Hahella sp. HNIBRBA332: one gene and its partner. The protein of the gene in region 1 interacts with the protein of each later gene in a pairwise test. Links are inferred from orthologs where the notes say so. Each region holds a gene or a part of one and is shown in the gene's direction. Other genes may lie near its edges.

The links. Proteins that work in one complex are often made in the same cells at the same time.
Region 2: the proteins of O5O45_RS26085 (region 1) and topA interact in binary tests that used the Escherichia coli proteins (3 or more experiments, as listed by UniProt). The link is inferred for Hahella sp. HNIBRBA332 from one-to-one orthologs.

Annotation. Positions count from the first base shown.
Region 1 is NZ_CP132203.1:5,904,415-5,912,087, forward strand. Bases 2,706-5,694 are described here. They hold O5O45_RS26085 (YigZ family protein), read left to right. Parts: upstream 2,706-3,894; coding sequence 3,895-4,494; downstream 4,495-5,694. Other genes in these bases: O5O45_RS26065 (class I SAM-dependent methyltransferase), read left to right, coding at 2,706-3,209; O5O45_RS26070 (hypothetical protein), read right to left, coding at 3,185-3,502; O5O45_RS26075 (SDR family NAD(P)-dependent oxidoreductase), read left to right, coding at 3,518-3,703; O5O45_RS26080 (SDR family oxidoreductase), read left to right, coding at 3,687-3,857; O5O45_RS26090 (M48 family metallopeptidase), read left to right, coding at 4,665-5,426. Outside these bases: O5O45_RS26050 (DUF4336 domain-containing protein), read left to right, coding at 127-819; O5O45_RS26055 (oxygen-binding di-iron domain-containing protein), read right to left, coding at 839-1,606; O5O45_RS26060 (SIR2 family NAD-dependent protein deacylase), read right to left, coding at 1,772-2,455; more of O5O45_RS26065, read left to right, coding at 2,589-2,705; more of O5O45_RS26095, read left to right, coding at 5,695-6,896; O5O45_RS26100 (PEP-CTERM sorting domain-containing protein), read left to right, coding at 7,502-7,673.
Region 2 is NZ_CP132203.1:823,919-829,256, forward strand. What follows is about bases 2,161-5,338. They hold topA (type I DNA topoisomerase), read left to right. Parts: upstream 2,161-2,522; coding sequence 2,523-5,138; downstream 5,139-5,338. Other genes in these bases: O5O45_RS03950 (hypothetical protein), read right to left, coding at 2,161-2,235; O5O45_RS03960 (NAD(P)-dependent oxidoreductase), read right to left, coding at 5,239-5,338. Outside these bases: fatty acid oxidation complex subunit alpha FadB, read left to right, coding at 1-271; acetyl-CoA C-acyltransferase FadA, read left to right, coding at 306-1,481; more of O5O45_RS03950, read right to left, coding at 1,600-2,160. UniProt on the Escherichia coli protein: Releases the supercoiling and torsional tension of DNA, which is introduced during the DNA replication and transcription, by transiently cleaving and rejoining one strand of the DNA duplex.

The DNA of each region.
Region 1 (7,673 bases):
TATGGCTCGCTCTTCAAATGAAGTAGTTGGGCGGGCTATGTTTTTAGAATAATTTGACGTCTTGGCTAGAGAGTGGCATAGGATATGCTAACGTCAGTATGTGAACGCTCATACAAGGAGGAAGGCATGAGTCTCATTTCAATAGCGGAAAATCTCTGGATCTACAACGGCGAAGCGGTTCCCTACTTTGGATTGGCGTATACCACCCGCATGACAGTGGTGCGCTTGTCCAACGGCGATATTCTTGTTCACTCCCCCATTCGTTACGATGAAAATTTAGCTCGGGAAGTGGCGGAGCTGGGACCGGTCAAATATCTGGTGACGCCCAATAAACTTCATCATTTATTTTTGCCTCAGTGGATGGCGCATTTCCCAGACGCCGCCTGCTATGGCACTCCTGGCTTGCAGGAAAAACGTAAGGATATTTCCTTCGATGGATTACTGGGCGAAAACCCGGAGCCTGGATGGGAAAAGGATATGGACCAGACTTTGTTTCGCGGCAGTTTCGCCATGAAAGAAGCGGTTTTCTTTCATCGCAGCAGTCGCACTCTGATCCTTGGGGATTTGATCGAAAACTTCCGGATGGACCACTTTCATGGTTGGCGACGCTGGGTCGCTTTGCTGACGGGGATTATCGCGCCTCATGGCAAGACGCCAATAGACTGGCGCCTTACGTTTATATTCGGCAGGTCCAAAGCCAGGGCCGCGCTACGCAAAATGCAGGCGTGGCGCCCGGACAACATTATCATTGCCCATGGCGAATGTGTGATCGGCCATGGCTCTGAGTTTCTGGCGCGGTCTTTTTCCTGGCTTAAATAGCAGGTCGGCGCGGGGCCGTCTACATCAGGTCGACCCCGCACTTCAGATCTTCGAACCAGGACAGGAACTGGCCGATTTTGTCTTTGCCGAAAAACGGCTTACCGTGCTGCGGCAGCATCATTTCCACATCCAGTTTGCGCACCTGATTCACCCATGCCTGACAGGCTTTGTTAGAAGCCATATAGCGCTTATGAAAGCCTTCCATCAACGGGATATGCTTAGCCATATCCTGCACGGGCTCATGATCCCAGCCCGGCGTCATGGCGGCGCCGACGTCGCCGGAGAACAGGATTTTGCTGACTGGATCGTAGAAGTGAAAGTTACCAACTGAGTGTAAAAAGTGCGCAGGCACCGCGCGAATCTGGGATTTGCCCAAGGGGATCTGCGCTCCGTCGTCCGGCAACTCCACCATGCGGTGGCTGAGAGATTTATTCATCTTTCCGGAGACGAACTCCGACACCAAATGCGGCAGGAAGCGAGCCCACAGACGTGAGGTTACTACCTGACAGTCAGTATGCATCAGCCAGCGCGGCAACGAAGTGATGATGTCCGGGTCCTGATGCGAGGCGAAGACATAACGCAGGGAGGACTTGATGGAAATGTGTTTGGACAGTTCAATGGAAAGCGGCGTGTAGGTCAGTTCGCCGCCGGGATCAAAGAGCGCGGCTTCGCCATGGTCCACGATGACCAATTGATTGCTGGGAATCGCTTCCCCTTCGACCAGACCGGTCAGGAACAGGCAGATATGCCCATTTTTATCATACAACTTCATTGCTTTTTGGCTCATATTCCCTCCATAGCCATTCGGCGCTGGCCGTCTCGGTTAAAATTAAGACAACCTGACAAGAAAGCGGCGTATTGTACGTGGCAAGCCCGATGCGGCTCTGATATAGGTCAAAATGGAGAGGTTACGGAGGCCTGAACGATAAAGATATCAAGGAAAATAGGGGGCTCAGGCTTGTTCGAGCAGCTGTTCGACCAGGGGGACCACACCCTGGGTGGCGGGCTCATTGATCACTATTGCGTCGTGCGCCTCTGGATCAGCGTTAGGATCGACGATATACATGGTGACGCCGCGCATGCGCTTCTCCACCAGGTAAGCGGCGGGATATACCTCCAGAGACGTACCCACCACCAGCATGATGTCGGCGCTATGGACGATTTTCTGCGCCTGAGAGAACAAAGGGACAGGTTCGCCAAACCAGACTACGTCTGGTCGTAACTGGCTGCCTCTTTCGCATTTGTCGCCAATGTTGATGTCCCGATCGCCGTGCTGGTAAACCAGCTTAGGGTTCACTGAACTGCGGCTTTTCATCAACTCGCCATGGATATGCAGTACTTGACTGGAACCAGCGCGCTCATGCAGGTTATCCACATTCTGAGTGATGATGGACACCAGATAGCACTCCTCCAGCCGGCTCAGGGCGTAGTGCGCGGCGTTGGGCTGAGCTGCGGCCATGATGCGGCGTTGCGCGTTCCAGTAGGTCAGCACTTTTTCGCGATCTTTGCGCCAGCCTGTCAGAGAGGCGACTTCGTTATAGTCGGTGTCGCGCCAAAGGCCGTTTTCGCCACGATAAGTTTGAATGCCGCTTTCGGCGCTAATTCCGGCGCCTGTAATTACCACGATATGCTTCATAAAAAACGTACTTCAATATTGGGGAAATGCACTGAGCGTGCGAATCAGCATGCCAAACAATATGCCGTCCAGGCAACCTGGAATACCCCTGACGCTGAGTTACGTCAGCGCCAGTCGTTCACAAGGAGAGGCTATGAGTTTCGACGCTTTTGTTGCGCGCCACTTAAGGGACTCGCAGGGATTATTAGGAAACATGCTCGCCAGTTGGATGAGTAACGCTCATGACGAGCTAAATCAGTTCATGAAGCAGGCCATGTGCCTGGGACCTTCCGACCGTGTGCTTGAAATCGGCTTCGGCGCCGGCAGGCTGATTCGTGAAATGGCGCATATCACCACCAACGGCGGAGTCGCGGGCATTGATACGTCGATGGCCATGGTGTCACGGGCGACGCGCAATAATCGGAAACTCATCTCCTCCGGGAGGGTGACGCTGGTGAACGCCTCCGTTGAGAGCATTCCCTTTGATGATGCGGCGTTCACCAAAGTGTGCAGCGCCAATACGCTGCATTTCTGGCCGGACCCGGAAGAGAATATTCGCGAGATAGTTCGCGTACTCACCAATGGAGGGACACTGGCGTTGGGATTTCGTTTGGAGAATCAGCCCGACGGGCAGCCACTCTCACGACATGGCTTTAGGCTTTGCTCTGAAGACAGCGTCATGGCGCTGTTGCGCCTGGCGGGCTTTTCCAGCATTGAAATGCTGCAGGAAAAACGTCGGCAAATGACTTCCTACTGTGCGTTGGCGACCAAATAGTCACCGACTTTGAGATCATCTGGCGTGACGTAAAAGCTGGCCCCGATGCGACTTTTAACCGTGACGCCATCTTGTATCATCGCCAGACATCCACTGATTTCTACAGCGCATTCCAGTTGATTGGGGCGCGCTATATCAATCATTATCAGGTAGCGGTTTCCGGCAGCCGATAGGACCGCCGTTTCACTGTGACTTCCGGCGCGCTGCAGCAGCTCTGCATAGGAAGCGTCCCAAAGCTCTTTCATCGCAGCCTGCAGCGCCACGATGGCGTATTGATGTTCGTTATTACTCAACAAAGGAATAATCTCATGGATAAAGACAATGCTCGGATTGCGTTAGTTACCGGAGGTAGTAAGGGTATCGAACTGGTCGTGGCGAAGAAACTGTTGCGTCAGGGGGATTGCGTGGTCACCTGCGGCAGAAACGACGCCAACTGGAAAGAGGCGAAGGCCACGCACCCCGCGCTGGACCTCGCAGTTGCAAGACAGTCATAATCCGCAACAGAAGCAAACCGCCTCGCAGGCGCCTATCGGCCGCTTTGCTAATCCGGAAGAGGTGGCGGAAGCCACTGTCTGGCCGGCCTCCGAGAGTGCAAGTTATGTGGTCGGCCACACGCTGGTGGTGGATGGAGGCTTGTCGCTTACCTGAATGTTGCGTTGAACTGGAATACCAAGAGTGAGGACTAATGTCTTATCTTGCCCCGGCGGCGGCCGTGGAAACTGTCTCTGAAGTGAAAAAAAGCCGTTTCATCACTCGCGCCGGCTATGCGGACAGTCGTGAGGCTGCGATGGCGATGCTGGCGCAGGCGAAACAGGATTACCCCGACGCTGGACATCACTGCTGGGCTTATCTGTTGGGCAACCCGAAATCCGCGCAGAGCGCGGCCATGTCTGATGACGGCGAACCCAGCGGCACGGCGGGAAAGCCGATATTGAACGTGCTGCAACATAAGGGCGTTGGCGATGTCATGGTGATCGTCATTCGCTACTTTGGCGGCGTCAAACTGGGAGCGGGCGGATTGGTGAGAGCCTACTCCGGCGCCGCCCAGCAGGCGATGGTGGAATTGCCGGTTCAGCTTCGGGAAACCCTGACCAGCATTAGCCTGAGCTGTGATTTTCGTCATGAGCAGGTATTGCGCTTATGGCTGGATCAACATGGCGCCCGTAATGTGACTGCGGAATACGCAGAGCAAGTCACGCTCAGCGCCGAGTTGCCCCAGGATAAGCTGACCGCTTTGCAGGAGTTCGCCGCTGGTTTAGGGGTGACATTGACGGTTGCGGAATAAGTAAAGCGACTACTGTAACCTGTCAGTTAGCGCTTATAGGATAGTTGCCAGCGGCGTCCGCATAATTTCTAATGGTCGCGTTAGCGCCCGAATTGATAATCAGACCGAATGATTTAATCCGGACCTGCTTATGGGCGGGTTCGTTCAACTATAGCTGAGGAAGCCTGAGAATGTTGCGAAAACATCTATTGCCTTTAGTCGCCGCCCCTATTTTGAGCCTGGGCTTGGTGTCCGGTTGCGCTAATAGCGGCGCCTACACTGACTCCGCATTGACGCTGGGAGCAGGCGTGCTGCAGGCCACCACCCTGTCGGAAGACCAGGTGAAATCCGTGTCCCAGCAGGCGGCGGATAAGATGGATAAAGAAAACAAAGTGGCCCCGTCCAGCAGCAAATACGCCAAGCGCTTGGAAGCCATTACCCGCAATCTGAAAAACACAGACGGGCTAACGCTGAACTACAAGGTTTATTTGTCCGATCAGATCAACGCTTTCGCCATGGCGGATGGCACTGTGCGGGTATACTCCGGTCTGATGGACGTCATGCCCGACGACCAGGTGCTGGCGGTTATGCAGCATGAGATTGGCCACGTCAAACTCAAACACAGCTACAAGCAGATGCGTGAGAAGATGCTGACGGATGCGGCGTTTCAGGCGGTGGTTTCAGCTGGCGGCACAGTGGGTGAACTGACTCAGTCGCAGTTGGGGCAAATCGCTTACGCCGCCGTCAATGCGCGGTTTTCTCAGGCGGATGAACTGGAGGCAGACGCCTATGCTGTGAAATCGCTAAAACGGTTGGGTAAAGACCCCTACGCCATGAAGCGCTCTATTGAGACCTTGCAGAAGAAAGTCGGTGGTGAATCCAGCTTCCTGAGTTCACATCCGTCCAATGAGAAGCGATTGGAGAAAATTCAGGAAGAGATCAATCGCCTGTAACAAGTAAAGCCTTATCCAGATCAGGGAACGCTTGTTCTGGAGAGTGGATTGAGCGGCGCGCGTCGGTTTGGCGCCGCCGCAAAGCGGGACTACGCTTAAGAAAGTTCAACCAGACGCAGGGAGTGTGTGATGGCCGCGACAACAATCAGTCCTGTAATCAGTAAGGCCGAACAGGAGTCCGGCTATACCGAACCCAACTTTCTCCCCTTTCCGGAAGAAAACGCCTGGAGCGATCTGGCCAAGGTCGTGCGCGGCGCGTTGAATATGTTTCCGCCGTTCTATCTGCAGTCCATTTTTGGGCCGATATCAAGCTGGCCGCCGCCACACCGAGAATTATCGGAATACACCATTCTCGACCTCTGGCGTTTAAAGCGTACGCTCGGGTTTCTGGCGGACGCCAATATCCCGGCTCATTCGCATCTTCCCAACAAATGGGCGCGGACCCTTCTTCCTCCTTTTATCAACCGCCTGTTCTGGCGTCCTAGCGGCTACTTTCAGCAGTCGGACCCATTTGATTCCGTCACTTCATTCAGTCACGAACGCTGGTTTTTCCTCAATGGCATTTTGACCAACAAGGCCATTGCTGAGCTTAACTCGCAGCTGATCAGCCAGATGTTTCAGCGTCCGGTGACGGTTATTCACAATCAGACCAGTTCGTTTTTCTTGGACTTGTTTCAGTGCGCCGTGGGAAAAAGCTTCAAGATCGATCCCGATCTGGAGATTCCTCAGACCATGACCGAACCGGACGTAAAGGCGACTATCGCGTTGCTGGAGGCGATGAAAAATCCGGCGCTGGAGCGGGTGGTGGCGCTCTGTCATTCGCAGGGAACTATCATCGCCGCCAATGTGCTGCGTGCGATCAGTCGCGCGTTGAAAGCGTTGCAGAAATTGAAAGATAACCCGGAATGCAACGACTGGGCGAACCTGGAGTTTATTGATCGCTTGGCGCTGGCGCACCTTACGCCGGATCAGTTTGACCTCATGGATAAGAGCGGTTTTAACGCTTACGCCATTAAATTGCTCAAGAAACTGGAGGTATATACCTTCGCCAATTGCGCCAACACCATGACCTATATCGCCAAAGTAAATATGCCCATTGAGATGGGCGGTGGCGTAACCGCGCTGCCTTATATCGAAAACTTCGCTAATCAGTATGATCTGGTCGCCCGCCTTGGCGTCATCTCCCCGTTGCGGGAGACTGGCTCATCTATCATTGATATTGACGGACCACTCTATCTGCGTACGGATATCGACGCATGGGGGCATCTGCTGAACCAGCATTACTTGTACGCCATTAGCGATTACCTGTCGGCGCCTCAAGGAACCACCCGCAATCCTTATCAGCTAGAAGGCGATAATGCAGACAAAACGCCTAGACTTTACTGTTACTTCCGAGGCGATAGTCCAGAGCGGATAAAGTCGTTGGATGAAAATCTGCGAAGATTCCCTGTCGTATTGGACATGGTTTGATCTGTTTTTTCAGAGCGCCCTAGTTACCAAGGCCCAAAGTGGGGAGAAGTTGAGTCGTATCTCATACGCCGGTTTGTTGATTTTGTGATCAGTATCGCAAGTGAAAAGGCGAAACGAACTTGCTTTTAGTGTGAAAACTACAAGTGTAAAAAATTCTGACGATAATTCCCTTGTCATTCCTGTGAAATACCGCTAGATAATAACTTCATGTTTAATCGGCTAATTGCAGTCGATAATGCCTCCTAAAATATGTGACACATTATTATCTTCGTTAGGAAGTTGTCTATTTATAAAGGTATTGTTGAGTAAAAGACCACATATAGTCTCTTATGAATAATCCTAAGAGTCTATATTTAATATCCGCGAAATGTCGGGACTATTGCTTAGGGCCTATATCTTTTTTTTGTGAATATTTAAATGTGAAATCATCCATTGATTAAAATTTGTTAGGCCTATGTCTAAAGGCCGTGTCCATTAACTTTACTGAGAAAATATACTTTTATATTGGTTAAAAATATAACGATATGTTTTTTATTATATTTTTAAACCAGGGAATACTTTGTGCCTTTCGGGTAACTCCAAAATCAAAATTATAAGGAGTAACCATGCACAAGGTTATTAATGCATTGTTTCTAGCAAGTAGTGCAGTGGCCTTTGTAGGGTCTGCTCAAGCCGCCATTGTAGACATTTACACGGATCAAGCTGCTTGGGCGTTAACAACAGGAGCCTATGAGGTCGAAAGTTTCGACCGGGACGCGTTAACCTCAGGACTAAGTA
Region 2 (5,338 bases), 5.1 Mb from region 1 along the record:
AATCATCGAGCGCATGATGGTGCCTTTGTGCATCGAAACCGTTCGCTGCCTGGAAGACGGCATCGTCGAGACTGCGGCGGAAGCGGATATGGGCTTGATCTTCGGCATCGGTTTCCCTCCGTTCCGTGGGGGCGCGTTGCGTTATATTGACTCTCTGGGCGTGGAAGAGTTCTGCAAGATCGCTGATAAATATGCGGATCTGGGCGCTCTGTATCATCCGACCCAAGGGCTGCGCGACATGGCTAAGTCCGGCAAGAAGTTTTTCGGCTAATTGCTGATAGAGAATTCCCGACGGAGAAAATGATATGAGTCTGAATCCAAGAGACGTTGTCGTTATCGACTGTGTTCGCAGCCCGATGGGGCGCGCCAAGGCGGGTTGCTTCCGCAACGTGCGCGCAGAGACGCTGTCAGCGACGTTGATTGACGCATTATTCGATCGCAATGACAAAGTAGACCCTGCGGAAGTTGAAGATCTGATCTGGGGTTGTGTAAACCAGACCCTGGAGCAAGGTTTCAACGTGGCGCGGCAGATTTCCCTGCTGACCCGCATTCCGCATACTTCGTCAGCGCAAACGGTAAACCGCTTGTGCGGTTCCGCCATGTCCGCAATTCATACTGCGGCGCAGGCGATCATGACTGGCAATGGCGACGTGTTTGTAGTGGGCGGCGTTGAGCACATGGGGCACGTGCCTATGACTCAAGGCTTTGACCACAACCCTGCCGCAAGTAAGTATTCCGCTAAAGCATCCAACATGATGGGGCTGACGGCGGAAATGCTGGCGAAAATGCACGGCATCAGCCGTCAGCAACAGGATGAGTTTGGCGCTCGCTCCCACCGTTTGGCGCACGAAGCCACGCTGGAAGGACGCTTCCGTAATGAAATCATCTCTATTCAAGGGCATGACGACGATGGCTTCCCTGCGCTGATCGAGAATGATGAAACGATTCGTCCTGAAACCACGGCTGAAAGTCTGGCGCAGCTGCGTCCCGCTTTTGATCCTAAGAGCGGCACGGTTACGGCGGGTCAGTCTTCTCAGTTGACGGACGGCGCTTCCGCTATGTTGCTGATGTCCGCTGAGCGGGCTCAGGCATTGGGACTGACGCCAATGGCGAAAATTCGCTCTATGGCTACCGCCGGTTGCGATCCCGCCATCATGGGATATGGTCCTGTGCCGGCGACCAAGAAAGCGCTTAAGCGCGCAGGCCTGAAAGTGGAAGATATTGATTTCTGGGAGCTGAATGAGGCCTTTGCCGCGCAGTCTCTGCCAGTTATCAAAGATCTGAAACTCATGGACGTGGTCGACCAGAAAGTTAACCTGAATGGCGGCGCTATCGCTTTGGGTCACCCTCTGGGTTGCTCAGGCGCGCGTATCTCCACTACCTTGCTGAATATCATGGCCGCCAAAGGCGGTACGCTGGGTGTATCCACCATGTGTATCGGTCTGGGTCAGGGTATAGCGACCGTTTGGGAGCGCATCTAGCACGTTGAGGCTTCGGCTCGGGAGATTAGGGTCGGAAGCAATGAAATCCGGCGTTCCGTAAGGGGCTCCGGATTTTTTTATGAGTGGAGATGTTGGTCTGGAAAGCTGAGTAAGGTTTTTACTGAGTTTCCTGGGAGCGATTCTGGGGTTCGCCGTCTCGCATCAGGCTTTTGATCTTGTCGGATATCTCTTTGATCTGATCGTTCTTGTTGGGAATTTCCAGGCGTGTGCGCTTGAGCGCCTCGCGAGCGTGCTTGAAGTGCTTTTCGGCCCCGGCTTTATCGTTCTGCGCCACCAGATTTTCCGCCATTTGCAGTTGGCTGCCGACTTCTACATCCAGCGCCATTTCCCGCAGGTGATGGCTGTACTCTTCATAAAGAGGGACGGGTAGCGAGCCGCGCAGCTTGAAGCGTTGCAATTTTTGCAGGCACTCGGAAAGGGAGCGCTGGATGGCGGCGATTGCTGCGTCGCTGGTCACTATTTTTTCCGCCTGGGGTAGAAGAACGCCGGTTTTCAGATCACGCTCCCTTTGTTTCAGGTTATCCAGTAGGATGCGTAGCTCTTCGGACTTGCGATCCATTTTGGTCATGGATTGCGCGATCTCGATCATGGCGTGATTGAGGCTGATGGCGATGTTGGCGGAATCATCCACTCGCATGATGACCTGAAATAACGAATTAATTTCTTCGTATTTTTGTTTTAACGATTTAAGTTGGCTTTGACGATAAGCTAACGCCTGCTGTCGCGAGTACATAACGCCGCTAACGATGATCGAAGCAGTTATGAAAATAGCGAGTAAGACGATTAAAGTTGTCATATAAAAGGCGACGGAAGCATTTTTAAATTTATGTGTCGTTCTTATTAAGTGTTAACGACATTGCGGGGTAGGGCAAGTTATCGGGGTTAAATAGACGCCGACAAATCGGGCCTAGCCGGCTATTTTTACTTTAAATACCAGATTTTCTGGCAATCACTTGACCCGTCGACTACAACCTCTAATATATGACGGCTATTTCAACTAGGAGCAAAGAACCATCCGCTATGGGTAAATCGCTGGTAATCGTGGAGTCCCCTGCAAAGGCAAAAACCATAAACAAATATCTTGGTTCGGAATATGTAGTCAAATCCAGTGTGGGGCATATTCGTGATTTGCCGACCAGTGGAGGTAAGGAAACATCATCTCCGAAAGAGCGTGCGGCGGAAGCGGCGAAAATGCGCAAGCTGCCTGCTGAAGAGCGCGAAAGCATCAAGAAACGTAAAGCCCGGGATCAATTGATCTCTCGCATGGGAGTTGACCCTGAAAATGATTGGGCGGCCCGCTATGAAATCCTTCCAGGTAAAGAAAAAGTCGTTGAAGAACTGAAGCGTCTGGCGAAAAGCGCTGACCAGATCTATCTCGCAACGGACTTAGACCGCGAAGGAGAGGCGATCGCCTGGCATCTCAAAGAATCTATTGGCGGCGATGACTCCCGTTATCGTCGCGTGGTCTTTAACGAGATCACAAAATCCGCCATAACTGAGGCGTTCAAAAGCCCCAGTCAGCTTGATTACAACCGCGTAAACGCCCAGCAGGCGCGTCGCTTTCTCGATCGTGTGGTCGGCTACATGGTGTCGCCGCTGCTGTGGTCCAAGATTGCGCGAGGCTTGTCTGCGGGGCGGGTGCAATCTGTCGCGGTGCGGCTGATTGTCGAGCGTGAGCGTGAAATTCGCGCCTTTACGCCGGAAGAGTACTGGGAATTGCATGCGCTGCTTTCCAAGAGTAAGCAGCAGGCTAAATTCCAGGTCGCCAAGTACAAGGGCGAGAATTATCGTCCCACTAATAAAGAGCAGTCTGACAAGCTGACTGCGCTGCTGGAGTCGCAGGCGTTCAAGGTTGTCAATCGCGAAGATAAGCCCTCTGTCACCAAGACGCCGGCGCCATTTATCACTTCTACCTTGCAGCAGGCGGCCAGCACCCGTTTGGGGTTTAGCGTCAAGAAAACCATGGTGTTGGCGCAGCGCCTCTACGAGGCGGGTTACATCACTTATATGAGAACGGACTCTACCAACTTGTCCGCTGATGCAGTGAGCGCATGTCGTGAATTCATCGGCAAAAAGTTTGGCGATAAATATTTGCCTGACAACCCGAAAACTTACGTAAGTAAAGAGCGGGCGCAGGAGGCGCACGAGGCGATACGTCCTTCCGATATCAATGTGGGGGCCAATCAGATTTCCGGTCTCGAAAAAGACGCCGAGAAACTGTATGACCTTATTTGGCGTCAATTCGTAGCCTGTCAGATGGAAAGCGCGCGTTTCCTGAGCACCAGTATTCAGGTGCAGGCGGGGGATTTTGAATTAAGAACCCGTGGTCGACTTCTGCAGTTTGACGGCTTCCTTAAAGTGCTGCCTGCACAAGCGAAGAAGGATGATGAGGCCGAGTTGCCCGCGTTCGAAATTAACGATCAGTTGGATCTGGATAAACTGGAGCCGACTCAGCACTTTACCAAACCAGCGCCGCGTTATACGGAGGCGACCCTGGTTAAGGAGCTGGAGAAGCGGAGTATCGGGCGTCCTTCCACGTATGCGTCAATCATTTCCACTATTCAGGAGCGCGGCTATGTGAAACTGGCCAACCGGCGTTTCTATGCGGAGAAGATGGGCGATATCGTTACCGATCGTTTGACGGAAGCCTTTACGGATCTGATGGATTACGGTTTTACGGCGAAGATGGAAGGGCAGCTGGATGAAATTGCCTCTGGCAACGAGGGCTGGAAGCAAGTTCTCAATGCTTTCTACGCCGACTTCGCCAAAAAGCTGGAGAAGGCGGATATGGAAGGCGGTATGCGCGCGAATCAGGCTGTGCAGACAGAGATAACCTGTCCGACCTGCTCGCGTCCAATGCAGATTCGCACGGCTTCCACCGGCGTATTCCTTGGCTGTTCCGGTTATGCGCTGCCGCCGAAAGAGCGTTGCAAGACGACGATCAACCTGATACCTGGCGATGAGGTGATTCGTGCGGACGATGAAGAAGGTGAGGCGAATGCGCTGCGTGCGAAAAAGCGTTGCCCGATTTGCGATACCGCCATGGACAGCTATGTCATCGATGAAACCCGCAAGCTGCATGTATGTGGTAACAATCCGGATTGTGAAGGCTATGAAGTAGAAGGCGGCCAATTTAAAGTGGCTGGCTACGACGGGCCGACGCTGGAGTGTGATAAGTGCGGCGCCGAGATGCAGCTCAAAACCGGACGCTTTGGAAAGTACTTTGGCTGCACCAGCTCGACCTGTGGAAATACCCGTAAGTTGCTTAAGAATGGCGAACCTGCTCCGCCCAAGATGGAGCCTGTGGTGATGCCGGAGCTGGCGTGCGATAAGGTTGACGATATCTTCGTGTTGCGCGACGGCGCTTCTGGATTGTTTCTGGCGGCGAGTAAGTTTCCCAAGAATCGTGAAACCCGTGCGCCGCTGGTGGAGGAGTTGATCCCTCACAAGAAGGAAATCGATCCTAAGCATCACTACCTGCTGGAAGCGCCTACGCGCGATCCGGAAGGAAATCCGGCGATAATTCGCTTCAGTCGCAAGACCAAACAGCAATACGTCATGTCAGAGAAGGGCGGCAAGCCTACTGGCTGGTCGGCTTTCTATAAAGATGGAAAGTGGGTGGCTAAAGACAAATAGTCGGTAGGCAGTGAAAAGAAAAAGGGCGGTTTGATCACCGCCCTTTTTTGTTTGCCTGATATTTGGGTTAGCGCTTTGAGATAAATGTGTTGGTGTTGGTCTATCTCTTTAATCGCGCTAATAGGCTGGATGTGTCCCAGCGTCCTCCCCCCATGGATTGCACTTCGGCGTAAAATTGATCGACGAGGGCGGTGATGGGG